DNA from 3 places in the Moritella sp. 5 genome. Region 2 is predicted to be linked to each of the others. Evidence: predicted binding sites of a transcription regulator. Region 2 holds the regulator's gene; each other region holds the start of a gene.
The links. Region 2 encodes MetJ, which represses methionine synthesis genes. Its sites were predicted from a motif close to TAGACGTCTAGACGTCTA; they were not measured.
Positions count from the first base shown of each region.

Region 1: the regulator MetJ is predicted to act here: its motif matches at 2,848-2,865, upstream of metE (5-methyltetrahydropteroyltriglutamate--homocysteine S-methyltransferase).
Region 3: the regulator MetJ is predicted to act here: its motif matches at 1,541-1,558, upstream of metA (homoserine O-succinyltransferase).

Region 1 is NZ_CP056122.1:3,136,451-3,140,674, reverse strand. Features, by position in the region: gene HWV01_RS13965 (Dabb family protein) at 108-407, shown strand; gene metE (5-methyltetrahydropteroyltriglutamate--homocysteine S-methyltransferase) at 482-2,764, opposite strand; gene HWV01_RS13955 (LysR family transcriptional regulator) at 2,980-3,900, shown strand; gene HWV01_RS13950 (response regulator) at 4,001-4,224, opposite strand, start outside.
Region 2 is NZ_CP056122.1:144,117-148,340, reverse strand. Features, by position in the region: gene HWV01_RS00660 (bifunctional aspartate kinase/homoserine dehydrogenase II) at 1-1,413, opposite strand, end outside; gene metJ (met regulon transcriptional regulator MetJ) at 1,590-1,916, shown strand; gene HWV01_RS00650 (RNA-binding S4 domain-containing protein) at 2,098-2,667, opposite strand; gene HWV01_RS00645 (malic enzyme-like NAD(P)-binding protein) at 2,773-4,014, opposite strand.
Region 3 is NZ_CP056122.1:306,372-310,595, forward strand. Features, by position in the region: gene acnB (bifunctional aconitate hydratase 2/2-methylisocitrate dehydratase) at 1-175, shown strand, start outside; gene HWV01_RS01430 (YacL family protein) at 344-715, shown strand; gene HWV01_RS01435 (trimeric intracellular cation channel family protein) at 712-1,329, opposite strand; gene metA (homoserine O-succinyltransferase) at 1,583-2,494, shown strand; gene metH (methionine synthase) at 2,579-4,224, shown strand, end outside.

The DNA.
Region 1 (4,224 bases), 2.0 Mb from region 2:
TTGATATTCATCCACCTAAATATGACATTTAAAGTTATACTTTCACTTCTTCAAATTCCCAAGTTGCTTGGGTGAATTATTCGTTTGTTAAAAAGGATGGAACAATCATGGCGTTCAAACATATTGTGATGTGGACTTTACACGACACGGCCAATGGTAATGATAAAATCACAAATGCTAAATTAGCGAAAGAAGCTCTTGAAGCGCTTAATGGTCAGATTCCAGGGTTACAACGTTTGGAAGTTGGTATTGATTGTCTGCAAGGTGCAGGCTCTTACGATTTAGTATTAATTGCTGATCTCGATTCTCGTGAAACGTTAGATGTATATCAAGATCACCCAGCACATCAAGCTGTGTTACCTATGATGAAAAGCATCACTAGCCAGCGTGCAGCTGTAGATTATTAATACCTAATTTATACAAAATAGACGAAAAAAGGAGAGCGCTTGCTCTCCTTTTTAGTAAGAAAATAGATATTAGCTTAGTTAGAGAATGTATCGCGTAAGTTATGCGCTGCTGTCACCATGTTCTTCAATGCTGCTTCTGTTTCTTTCCAGCCACGTGTTTTAAGACCGCAATCAGGGTTAACCCATAAGCGTGCCACATCAATGTATTCACTGGCATTGGTGATTAACTGTGTCATCCATTCAACACTTGGTACGTTTGGAGAGTGAATATCATAAACCCCCGGACCAATATCATTTGGGTAACTAAAATCAGTAAAGGCAGATAGTAGTTCCATGTTAGAGCGTGACGTTTCAATCGTGATCACATCCGCATCTAATGCGGCAATTGACGGCATAATGTCATTAAATTCACAGTAACACATGTGTGTATGGATCTGAGTATTGTCTCTTACACCTGATGCACTGATACGGAAAGCTTTAGTCGACCAATCTAAATACGCTTGTTGTTCACTGTGACGCAGTGGAAGTCCTTCACGCAGCGCAGGCTCATCAATTTGAATTACTTTAATACCAGCCTTTTCTAAATCAACCACTTCATCACGAATAGCCAGTGCGATTTGATTAGTTTGTTCTTCACGACTGATATCATCACGGGTAAATGACCAGCATAAAATCGTCACTGGGCCTGTCAACATGCCTTTCATTAGCTTGTTGGTTTGCGCTTGTGCATATTGGCTCCAAGCTACTGTCATTGGGGCTGGGCGTGAGATGTCGCCAAAGATGATTGGTGGTTTAACGCAACGTGTACCATAACTTTGTACCCAACCATTTTTTGAGAATGCGAAACCATCGAGTAATTCACCAAAATATTCAACCATGTCATTACGCTCTGGTTCACCGTGTACAAGTACATCTAGCCCGAGTGCTTCTTGGCGTTTTACGACATCTTTGATCTCTGCTTGCATCTTGGTGATGTATTGGTCTTGGCTGATCACATTTTGTTTAAATTGATTACGCGTCTGACGAATATCGCTGGTTTGTGGGAATGAACCAATCGTTGTCGTTGGAAATAATGGTAAATTCAATTCTTGCTGTTGGCTTACTATGCGTTGCGTAAATTGACTATGACGTTGTGCATCCTGGTCGGTAATTGCTGCAACACGTGCTTTAACGGCGGCGTTATGAATGCGAGATGATGTAGCTCGAGATGACACTACCGCTGTTGATTCAGTGAGTTGTGCTATTAATTTATCAGCACTGTCACCGCTTAAAAGCGCATTGATCGTGCTAATTTCCGTCAATTTCTGGGTCGCATAGGCTAACCAAGATTTTAGCTCTGAATCGAGTTTAGTTTCATTATCTAGGTCAACGGGGCTATGTTGTAATGAGCATGAAGATGCAATCCATAAACGCTCACCTAACTGTGCTTTAGCTTGCTGTAATGCGCTGATTGATTGTGCAAGATCGTTACGCCAAATATTACGGCCATTAACAATACCAGCAGATAAAATAGCGTTATCAGGGAGTAATGCTAATGCCGACTCTAATTGCTGTGGCGCACGAGATAAATCAATGTGGAAGCCATCAACAGGTAATGAGAATGCTAACTCAGCATTGTCACCTAGCGCACCAAAATAACTGGTGAGTAGTAGTTTGTTGCTACCTTTCGCTAATTCAGTGTAACTGGTTGTCAATGCCTGTTGCCATTCGCTTGTTAGATCTTGAACGAGAATAGGTTCTTCAATTTGCAGCCATTCAACACCTTCAGTTGCTATGTTAGCAAGTAGTTGCTTATACGTTTCAACAAGTTGAGGTAGTAATGCCAGTTTATCAAAATCACTGTTGGTTTTACTTAACCAGAGGTAGCTTACCGGACCTAGCAAATTGGCTTTAATTGGGAAGCCAAGTGCTTTTGCTTCTTGGATCTCTTCAACAAGTTGGTTGTAGCTTAATGCGAAATTTTGGTCTTCGTTTAGTTCTGGAACAAGGTAGTGATAATTAGTATCAAACCATTTCGTCATTTCACATGCCGCAGCTTGTTGACCACAGCAAGGGCTAGAACCTCGCGCCATATTAAACAGTGTATCAAGGGTGATCGTTTCTTCTTGATGACGCTCTGGGATAACACCTAACGTCGCTGACAATGCCAATACTTGGTCGTACCAAGCAAAGTCACCCACAGTGATGAAGTCTAAACCCGCATCAATTTGCTGTTGCCAATGTTTAGCGCGGAGTTGTTTACCAACGGTTTCTAGCTCAACTTTGGTGATGTCATTTTTCCAATATGACTCAATTGCTTTTTTTAATTCGCGGTCTGCACCGATACGGGGGAAACCTAATATGTGTGATTTAGCCATCTTTAACTCCATTTTCTTAGATGTATTTGTTTGCTTGAGTCTTAAATTTTAAATTAAAACGGTAAATTTAATGTATAGACGCTTAGCTGTTTAGATGGCTAAAGTATTGAACATTATCTCACATGAATCAAATTCATATTTTTACTGATTAAGTTGAAATTAATTGATGTTGGCATTATGCTGAATTTAGCTATCCGTTTAAAAGGGAATTAACGATGCTCGAAGTTAAGCATTTGAAAACTATAATTGCATTAGAAAAGACAGGTTCATTAGTCGAAGCATCTGAAAGCCTCTATATGACGCAATCAGCGTTATCACATCAGATAAAAGATCTTGAAGATCGTTTAAATACGGCGTTATTTATTCGAAAAACAAGACCGCTACGCTTTACGGTAGCAGGGGAGAGGGTGCTTAAACTTGCTAAATCAGTATTACCTATGTTTGCGAATACTGAGCGCGATATTAGCCGTTTATTATCGGGTAATGCAGGGCGTTTACACATGGCAATCGAATGTCACAGTTGCTTTCAGTGGTTAATGCCGGCGATTGATGTGTTCCGTGACCAGTGGCCTGAAGTCGAGCTTGATTTAACCTCGGGCTTTAGCTTTGCGCCTTTACCAGCGTTAAAGCGGGGGGACGTAGATTTAGTGGTGACCTCTGATCCACAAATATTATCCGGTATTCATTACGAACCGCTGTTTAGCTATCAGCCGATGCTTGCGGTCAGTCGCCATCATGCTTTAGCAGATAAAGCGTATATAGATCCAGAGGATTTGAGTGATGAAACGTTGATCACGTACCCTGTAGAGCAGGAACGATTAGATATTTTTAATTTATTTTTAGACCCTGCAGGTGTTTCCCCTCATGCCATTCGACATGCGGAATTAACCATCATGATGTTACAGCTGGTGGCGAGTGGGCGCGGTGTTGCAGCGTTGCCAAATTGGGCGTTAACAGAGTATTTAGAGAAAGATTATATTTTAGCAAAACCACTGGGCGAAGACAGTTGTTGGACAACCCTATATGCGGCTATTCGTATTGAACAACTTGAAATGCCATATATGGTTGAGTTTTTAAAAGATGCGAAAGAAAGTTCATTTCAGCAGTTGAAAGGGATAAAAGCAGTGAACGGATAGTCTTTTAATGGTTAAAAAGGGAATGAGCTTGGTGAGTTCATTCCCCTTGATGAATCTACTCTATATTAAGAGCAGTCTTCAAGTTACGAGTAGACCTGTACTATTGTTCATTCAATAACTGCTGCACAAGCATTCTGACCGTATCAATATCAAAAGGTTTATCACATAGTGCCGAGACACCAGCTTGTTTTACAGCGGTTAACTGGGCGCAGCCTTCTTCAGATGTCACCATCAAAATGGGCAAGTAAGATAATTCTGGGTTCATTCTGATCTTTTCAATTAACTCTTTGCCATCCATTTCCGGCATGTTGTAATCGGTAACGA
Region 2 (4,224 bases):
TAGCCAACCAGCACCGATATTTCCTTTACCAAACAGCACCACACCAATGCGTCTTGGCTGCTTAAATAACGCCGTATGTAGCTCTTTCAATAACGGTTCTAACACCACTTTCTGCAGAACGGCACAGATACTTAAATGGTTTTCACCTGTCTGTACAAATGTCAGATTATGCTCTGAAATTAATTGATAAAACTGATGTGATTGCAACGCATTATCGGTTACACCAGAACCCACTAGCGCAACCATACAAAAACCACTCACATGCTCAATGGCTGTTACATTAGATTGCTGCTGTTTATATATTGCTAATGCAGTAAGTGCAAATTCAACAATTTCAGCGGTATAACCAAATCTAACCTTATAATCCGTCGGACGGCGTTTGATACAGATAGGAGAGAGTTGCTGCTGTGCTAACAATGCAATTAACTGATTATATTGTTGCTGGTAATCTGTATCATGATTAAACTCAACATCCACTAAATGTAGATCATCAATCGAGGTGACAATTTTAGCCCCTTTACCTTTTGGTAAACGACGGTGGATCTGGGTTGACCCCTCATCAGGAGTATAACTGCAACGTAACTGCACATGCTGTTTACTCTCGACAACAGGTTGTAATGTACGCGCATGTAATACGGGAGAGCCTAAACGCGCGAGCTCAGCAGCTTCATCAAGTGATAATTTAGTTTGCAGTTCAGCATCTTTTACACGACGTGGGTCGGCACTAAATACCCCCGCAACATCGCTCCAAATAGTGGTTTGATCAGCATCTACTAATGCAGCTAACAAGGTCGCAGAATAATCAGAGCCATTTCGCCCCAATGTCACAGTACGCTGTTGTGTATCTGCAGCAATAAAACCGGTCACGACAACGCGATTAGTCAGGGTCGCTAAACACGAGTCTAATTTTTGGCGAGACACCATTTCATCAACCACAGGTTGCGCGGCTAATTCAGTTGTTAAAAACAAGCGAGAATCTAAATCATTAGCTGGTAGTTCGCTTTGACTCAGTAAAGCTGCTAATAATCGAGCGGACCACACCTCACCATGCGCTAAAATTTGGTTTTTAGCATACACATCAAGAGTAGTTTCTAATAAATGGCCTATAGTATGAATGTCATCTTGCAATGCAGAAGTGAGTTGTGTGCATAAGGCACCTTCTAATAGTTCTGCAATTAACTTAGTTTGATACTCGCATGTCGCAATAAGACGTTCCGATGCAGCTTGATCTCCGTCTTCGGCTAATTGTAATAATTCTAATAATTGGTTGGTGGTCTTGCCCGCTGCAGAAACTACAATAAGATCGCGTGCTTTGGTATGTTGGCTAATGATCGTCAATACTCGACGATAACAGGTAGCATCAGCTAAACTACTGCCACCAAATTTATGAATACTGCGCTTAATTGCGTCCATGCGTTCTCCCGAACTTAATATCGAATTAATATATTTCCAGTAACTCAAAACATACACTATTAGGCTACAACAGGTCAACAGACGTCTAGAGCTCTTTACATACTGATTGCCAATAATCAAATTCAAAGGTAGACTTATTACTTATTCATAAATAATAATTTACGCAAAGGTCAAAAATGACGAAGTGGAACGGCGAGTATATTAGCCCCTATGCAGAGCATGGGAAAAAGAGTGAACAGGTTAAAAAGATTACTGTTTCAATTCCTTTGAAAGTATTAAAAGTGCTGACAGATGAAAGAACTCGCCGTCAGATTAATAATCAACGTCATGCAACCAACAGTGAGTTGTTGTGTGAGGCATTTTTACATGCTTACACAGGTCAACCATTACCTGCCGATGAAGATTTAACAAAAGACAAACCAGACAGCATACCAGCAGAAGCTAAAGCACAGATGTTAGCACTGGACATTAATATTGATGATTATTTAGAACAAGATGATTAGTCACTAACTAACGAGAGCTAAATAAAGAACGTCTGAAAATAAAACAGGCTCACCTTTTATAAAACAGGCCCCAATTATAGGTGCCTGTTTTGATTTAGCCTATATACAATGCGCTATCTAGCTCGCATTGTTGCTAATACCTTAAAGTGAAATCTAAAATCTAAAATCTAAAAACTAAAAACTAAAAACTAAAAGGAGCCGCGCGGCCTTTTTTCTTTTTCTCAACCGGTTTCGGTTCAGCTACTTTCACTTGTTTAGCTTCAGATTTTTTCTTTTTCTTCTTTTCAGGCTGCTCCCAGATACCTTCAGGGATGCTGTCGACAACAGGCTTAGCAACTGGTGTTGGTGCAATAAATTCGGGTTCAACAGCAACATCTTGCTCAACAGTATTGTTTCCTGTGAAATAGTCTTCAGTAACATCGTTTTCTGTAATATATGTTGCTACAGAATCAGACTCTAAAGCTGCAGGGTCCACAAATTCTTCTTCATCAGTAATATCGTATTCTGCAAGTTCTTCCGCAGACATGACTTGATAAGCTTCACCATTAAAACCAATGATATCGCCAAACATGATCTTTTTACGTTTGCGTGTTTCAACTTCACCATTCACATACACATAACCGTCTGCAATATAGTTCTTCGCTTCACTGCCCGAGGTCACTAAATTTTCGATTTTTAAGATCTTATATAATTCAATCGGTTCTTCAGAAACAACAACAGGGATAACTTCAATTTCATATTCTTCAGACATGGGAACCTTAAATGTGGGCAAATAGCAGAACTTTATACAAGTATAAACCTAGAAATGCAAACGCCAAGGATAAACCTTGGCGTTTGTGAAAATCATACTGGTTAGTTACAGCATGTAATTCTCTGGTAAATCGATACGCGATACACCCGTTTCAACTGCCGCTAATGCAACAGCACGTGCAACACGTGGCAATAAACGAGGATCCATTGGCTTTGGAATAATGTACTCTTTACCAAACTCTAACGATGTCGCACCAGACGCAACTAATACTGACTGTGGCACTTCTTCTTTCGCAATTTCACGAATTGCATGTACAGCCGCGACTTTCATTGCTTCATTAATCACACTCGCTCGCGCATCTAATGCACCACGGAAGATAAACGGGAAGCACAGTACGTTATTCACCTGATTTGGATAATCAGAACGACCCGTTGCCATGATCAAATCTTGACGTACCGCGTGAGCCAATTCAGGTTTAATTTCTGGATCAGGATTCGAACATGCAAAAATAATTGGATTATCGGCCATTAATTTAACATCGTCAGCAGACAATACATTTGGACCTGATACACCAACAAATACGTCAGCACCGTTAATTGCATCTTGCAATGTACGCTTATCAGTATTATTAGCAAAACGTTGCTTATACTCGTTAATGTCATCACGACGTGTGTGGATCACGCCTTTACGATCTAACATGTAGATTTTTTCACGTTGTGCGCCACATGAAATTAGTAATTCCATACATGCAATTGCAGCAGCACCAGCGCCCATACAAACAATAGCCGCTTCAGTGATGTCTTTACCTTGAATATCTAGCGCATTAATCATACCTGCAGCGGTTACGATTGCAGTACCGTGCTGATCGTCATGAAATACTGGGATCTGACAACGTGCAATTAACGCTTTTTCAATTTCAAAGCATTCTGGCGCTTTAATATCTTCAAGATTAATACCACCGAATGTATCGGCAATATTGGCAACTGTATCAATAAATTCTTCTGTCGTACGGTGTTTCACTTCAATATCAATCGAATCGATATCTGCAAAGCGCTTGAATAGTAGTGCTTTACCTTCCATTACCGGCTTTGAAGCCAGTGGGCCTAAATTACCGAGACCTAAAATCGCAGTACCGTTAGTGATCACCGCCACTAAGTTGCCTTTGGCCGTATATTTATAAGCATCATCAGGGTTAGCAGCAATTTCACGCACTGGTTCTGCGACACCTGGGCTATATGCTAAAGAAAGATCATCAGCGGTTTCTGCTGACGTAGTAAGTTGAATAGCAATTTTGCCTGGTTTAGGGTTCGCATGGTAATCCAATGCTTGCTGTCTAAGGTCTGACATACACAATATCCTGAGTGAAATGAATACACATAACTCAACGCCTTAATTCAAGAATAACAAGGAGTGAGAAACAACGTTGGGGGAATTAAAATAATAATCGAATGTAACGCCAAATATTTAACTTTAATTTAACACAGGTCACTTTTGTTTTACACTGAGCTAAACTAGCTAATAATACTGTTACCATGATTCTACAGTAATTTAAGTTGT
Region 3 (4,224 bases), 160 kb from region 2:
TGAAGTTGCTGCAGTAGCGGCGATTAAAGGTAAGATCCCAACAGTTGCAGAGTACATGGAACTGGCTTCTGAAATTGATGCAACAGCAGCGGATACATACCGTTACTTAAATTTCGATCAAATTGCTTCTTACATTGAGAAAGCGAACGAAGTGATTGTTCAAGAAGCAGTATAATTAACGCGTAGCATCCTTGGTGCTGAACTGTTAATTAAACAGAAATAGATAAAATAATAATGAAACGGCTCCCTCGATAGGGAGCCGTTTTTGTTTCTGTTGTTTTTTGTTACACTCCAGCGCTGAACAGCTATTATATTTATTAACTAATAAGAAGCAGGCATAACCGTGGATTTTGAATTTCGAAAAGATACCCTTACAGATACATACCGCGTCATCATATCAATGGAACAGACGGCACTAGGTAGTTGGATCCAAGGCACTTTAGGCACGGATAAGGCCACTATTGCGTTGATTCAAGCGGAAGTTGATTTATTAAAAGCACGTAAAAAACAAGAGTACCGTTTAGTTGGTGATGAGATGACATTAACCATGACGCAAGAAGATGTCTGTGCTTGTATGAATTCGGAGTTAATTGATACTGGCGAAGAGCTAGATGACGATATGAATTTTTATGATGCGGAAACTGTGGCAGTTTGTGGCTTGGAGGATTTTGAGATCATACTCCAAGCCTGGTTAGAATTCTTTAGTCAGCGTTAATCCCACTCTTCCGATGTGTAGCTAAATGTTGGTAATGACCATTTCCAATAAATAGCACACAAGCGCAGTGACACACCGAGGCAGAAGGCCACAATAAGATTGATATTGTGGTCAATACCAAACGTTTCTAAGCCCAGATAAAGTACCGCGACTAATAATGAGATACCCGCATAGATCTCTTTACAGAATACCACTGGGGTACGATTACAGAGTAGATCGCGTATTACCCCGCCACAAATACCCGTTATCATACCCGCCATAATAATCACGGTTGGGTGATAACCGAGTTTCATCGCTACATTACAACCAATAATGGTAAATGCTATCAAGCCTACCGCATCAAGTACTAAGAATAAACGGCGTAAATGATTCATGTGTTTAGCTATCAGAATAGTAAACAAACCTGCACATATGGTGATATAGACATAGTGGGGATGTTGGGTCCAAGATATTGGAAAATTACCCAATAACAGATCACGCACTGTACCACCACCAAGCGCAGTAACAAATGCGATAACAGCCACGCCGAAGATGTCCATATTACGGCGACCCGCCATCAATGCACCCGACATCGCTTCGGCAGTTATCGCGATTAAATAGATATAAGTTAGCATTATTGCGAACCCTTTAAGTTAACGAAATTTGGGGGGAGATATCCATTTAAAATATGCTTAGCTCCTTACAAGTTGGCGATCCTATACATAAACATTTTTATGGTCAACCTAAACTGAATTTGAGGTCAGGATTTTACTTCGACTTAGATTGTAAACTCTGTAATGCGGGATTAAATTTGTTGTAACACTTACAAAGGTTGCATAAATGGGTTAGACTTCTGGATGGCTAATGTATTACTTAAGGATGGGAATAATGCCGATTAGAATTAAAGACGGGCTACCGGCTGCGGAAATATTAGGTAATGAAAATATTTTTGTGATGCTAGAGTCACGAGCAACGAAGCAAGAAATTAGACCGCTGCAGGTTGTTGTTCTTAACCTTATGCCGAAGAAAATTGAGACTGAAAATCAAATTCTACGGTTATTATCAAATACGCCACTGCAAGTAAATGTAGAGTTATTGCGGATTGATTATCGTGCCTCTAAGAATACCCCCCAAGAACATATTGATGAGTTCTATCACGACTTTGAACGTATTCGTCATAATAATTACGATGGTTTGATCATCACGGGTGCGCCATTAGGCTTAGTCGGTCATGATGAAGTTGTGTATTGGCCACAAATCGAAGAGATCATTAACTGGTCGAAAACCCACGTGGTATCCACCCTGTTCTTATGCTGGGCTGCGCAAGCGGCATTAAAAGTCTTGCATGGTATTGATAAAAAAGTCCATGAGAATAAATTTTCTGGTGTCTATCCACAGCAAACATTCCACCGCCATAATCCATTAGTACGCGGGTTTGATGATGAATTTTCCGTACCGATGTCGCGTTATGCCAACTTTTCTGAAGAGATGTTTGCAGGTACAGACCTTAATATCTTAGCGGCGAATGATGAAACGGGTGTGTATTTAGCCGCATCAAAAGATTTCCGTCAGGTATTTGTAACTGGTCATCCAGAATACAGCGCAGATACTTTACACCAAGAATATATGCGTGATATTGCCGAAGGCGTTGAGGCCGGAGTACCGGCGAATTACTATGAAGGTAATGATGCTGAAAATGCCCCTCGTGTTACTTGGCGTAGTCATGGTAATCTGCTCTATAGCAACTGGTTAAACTATTATGTTTATCAACAAACGCCATATGACTTAAATGATCTATAAATGCAATGATCTATAGACGTTAGAGATTAGTATCAAATAATAAGACTCAGGACTGGGTCTGCAGTAAATTAAACGAGGGATCTTGTGGCTACTATAAAAAATAAACAGCAATTGGAACAGCAATTAAAAAAACGTATCATGCTTATCGATGGCGGCATGGGTACGATGATCCAAGACTATAAATTAGAAGAAGTAGATTACCGTGGTGAACGCTTTGCTGACTGGCATTGCGACGTCAAAGGTAACAATGATTTATTGGTATTAAGTAAGCCACAGCTCATTGCAGACATTCATAAAGAGTACCTCGATGCAGGTGCCGATATTCTTGAAACCAATACATTTAATGCCACTACTATCGCGATGGCTGATTATGATATGGAATCATTATCGGCAGAGATTAACCGTGAAGCGGCACGTATCGCACGTCAAGCTGCCGATGAAAAAACCGCAGAAAACCCAGACCGTCCCCGTTTTGTTGCTGGAGTATTAGGCCCAACAAACCGTACTTGTTCTATTTCTCCTGACGTAAACGATCCCGCTTTCCGTAATACTTCATTTGACCTTATGGTTGAAGCGTATATCGAATCAACCAAAGCCTTAATCGAAGGCGGTTCTGACTTTATTCTGATCGAAACTATCTTTGATACCTTGAACGCTAAAGCTGCGGTTTTTGCGGTGAAAACAGTATACGAAGAACTCGGTTACGAATTACCTATTATGATCTCAGGTACCATTACCGATGCCTCGGGTCGTACATTGACGGGACAAACCACAGAAGCATTTTATAATTCATTGCGCCATGCAGAGCCGATCACCTTTGGTCTTAACTGTGCATTAGGGCCAGATGAATTACGCCAATATGTCGGCGAACTCTCACGCATTTCAGAAAGCTATGTGACTGCGCATCCCAATGCCGGTTTACCGAATGCGTTTGGTGAGTATGACCTTAACCCGGAAGACATGGCTGAGCATATTAAGGAATGGGCTGAATCTGGTTTCTTAAATATGGTTGGCGGTTGTTGTGGTACCACACCAGAACATATTAAAGCTATGGCTGATGCGGTTGAAGGTATTAAGCCACGTCAATTACCTGAAATCGAAATTGCTTGCCGTTTAAGTGGTTTAGAGCCATTAACAATTTCTAAAGAAAGCCTGTTTGTTAACGTTGGTGAACGTACTAATGTAACCGGTTCTGCCCGTTTTAAACGTCTGATCAAAGAAGAAAATTATGACGAAGCACTACATGTTGCTCAGCAGCAAGTAGAGTCTGGCGCACAAATCATCGATATCAACATGGATGAAGGTATGCTGGATTCGTTGCATTGTATGCAGCGATTTTTAAACCTAGTTGCGTCAGAACCAGAAATATCGAAAGTGCCAATCATGATTGACTCCTCGAAGTGGGAGATCCTTGAAGCGGGTCTGAAATGCGTTCAGGGTAAAGCGATTGTTAACTCTATTTCATTGAAAGAGGGTGAAGATAACTTCCGCCGCCAAGCAACATTAATCCGCCGCTATGGTGCTGCGATGATCGTCATGGCTTTTGATGAAGATGGCCAAGCGGATACTCAAGAGCGTAAATTCCAAATTTGTAAGCGTTCTTACGATATCTTGGTGCACGAATTAAATTACCCGCCAGAAGATATCATCTTCGATCCAAATATTTTTGCTGTTGCAACGGGTATTGAAGAGCATAATAACTATGCGGTTGATTTCATCGAAGCCGTTAA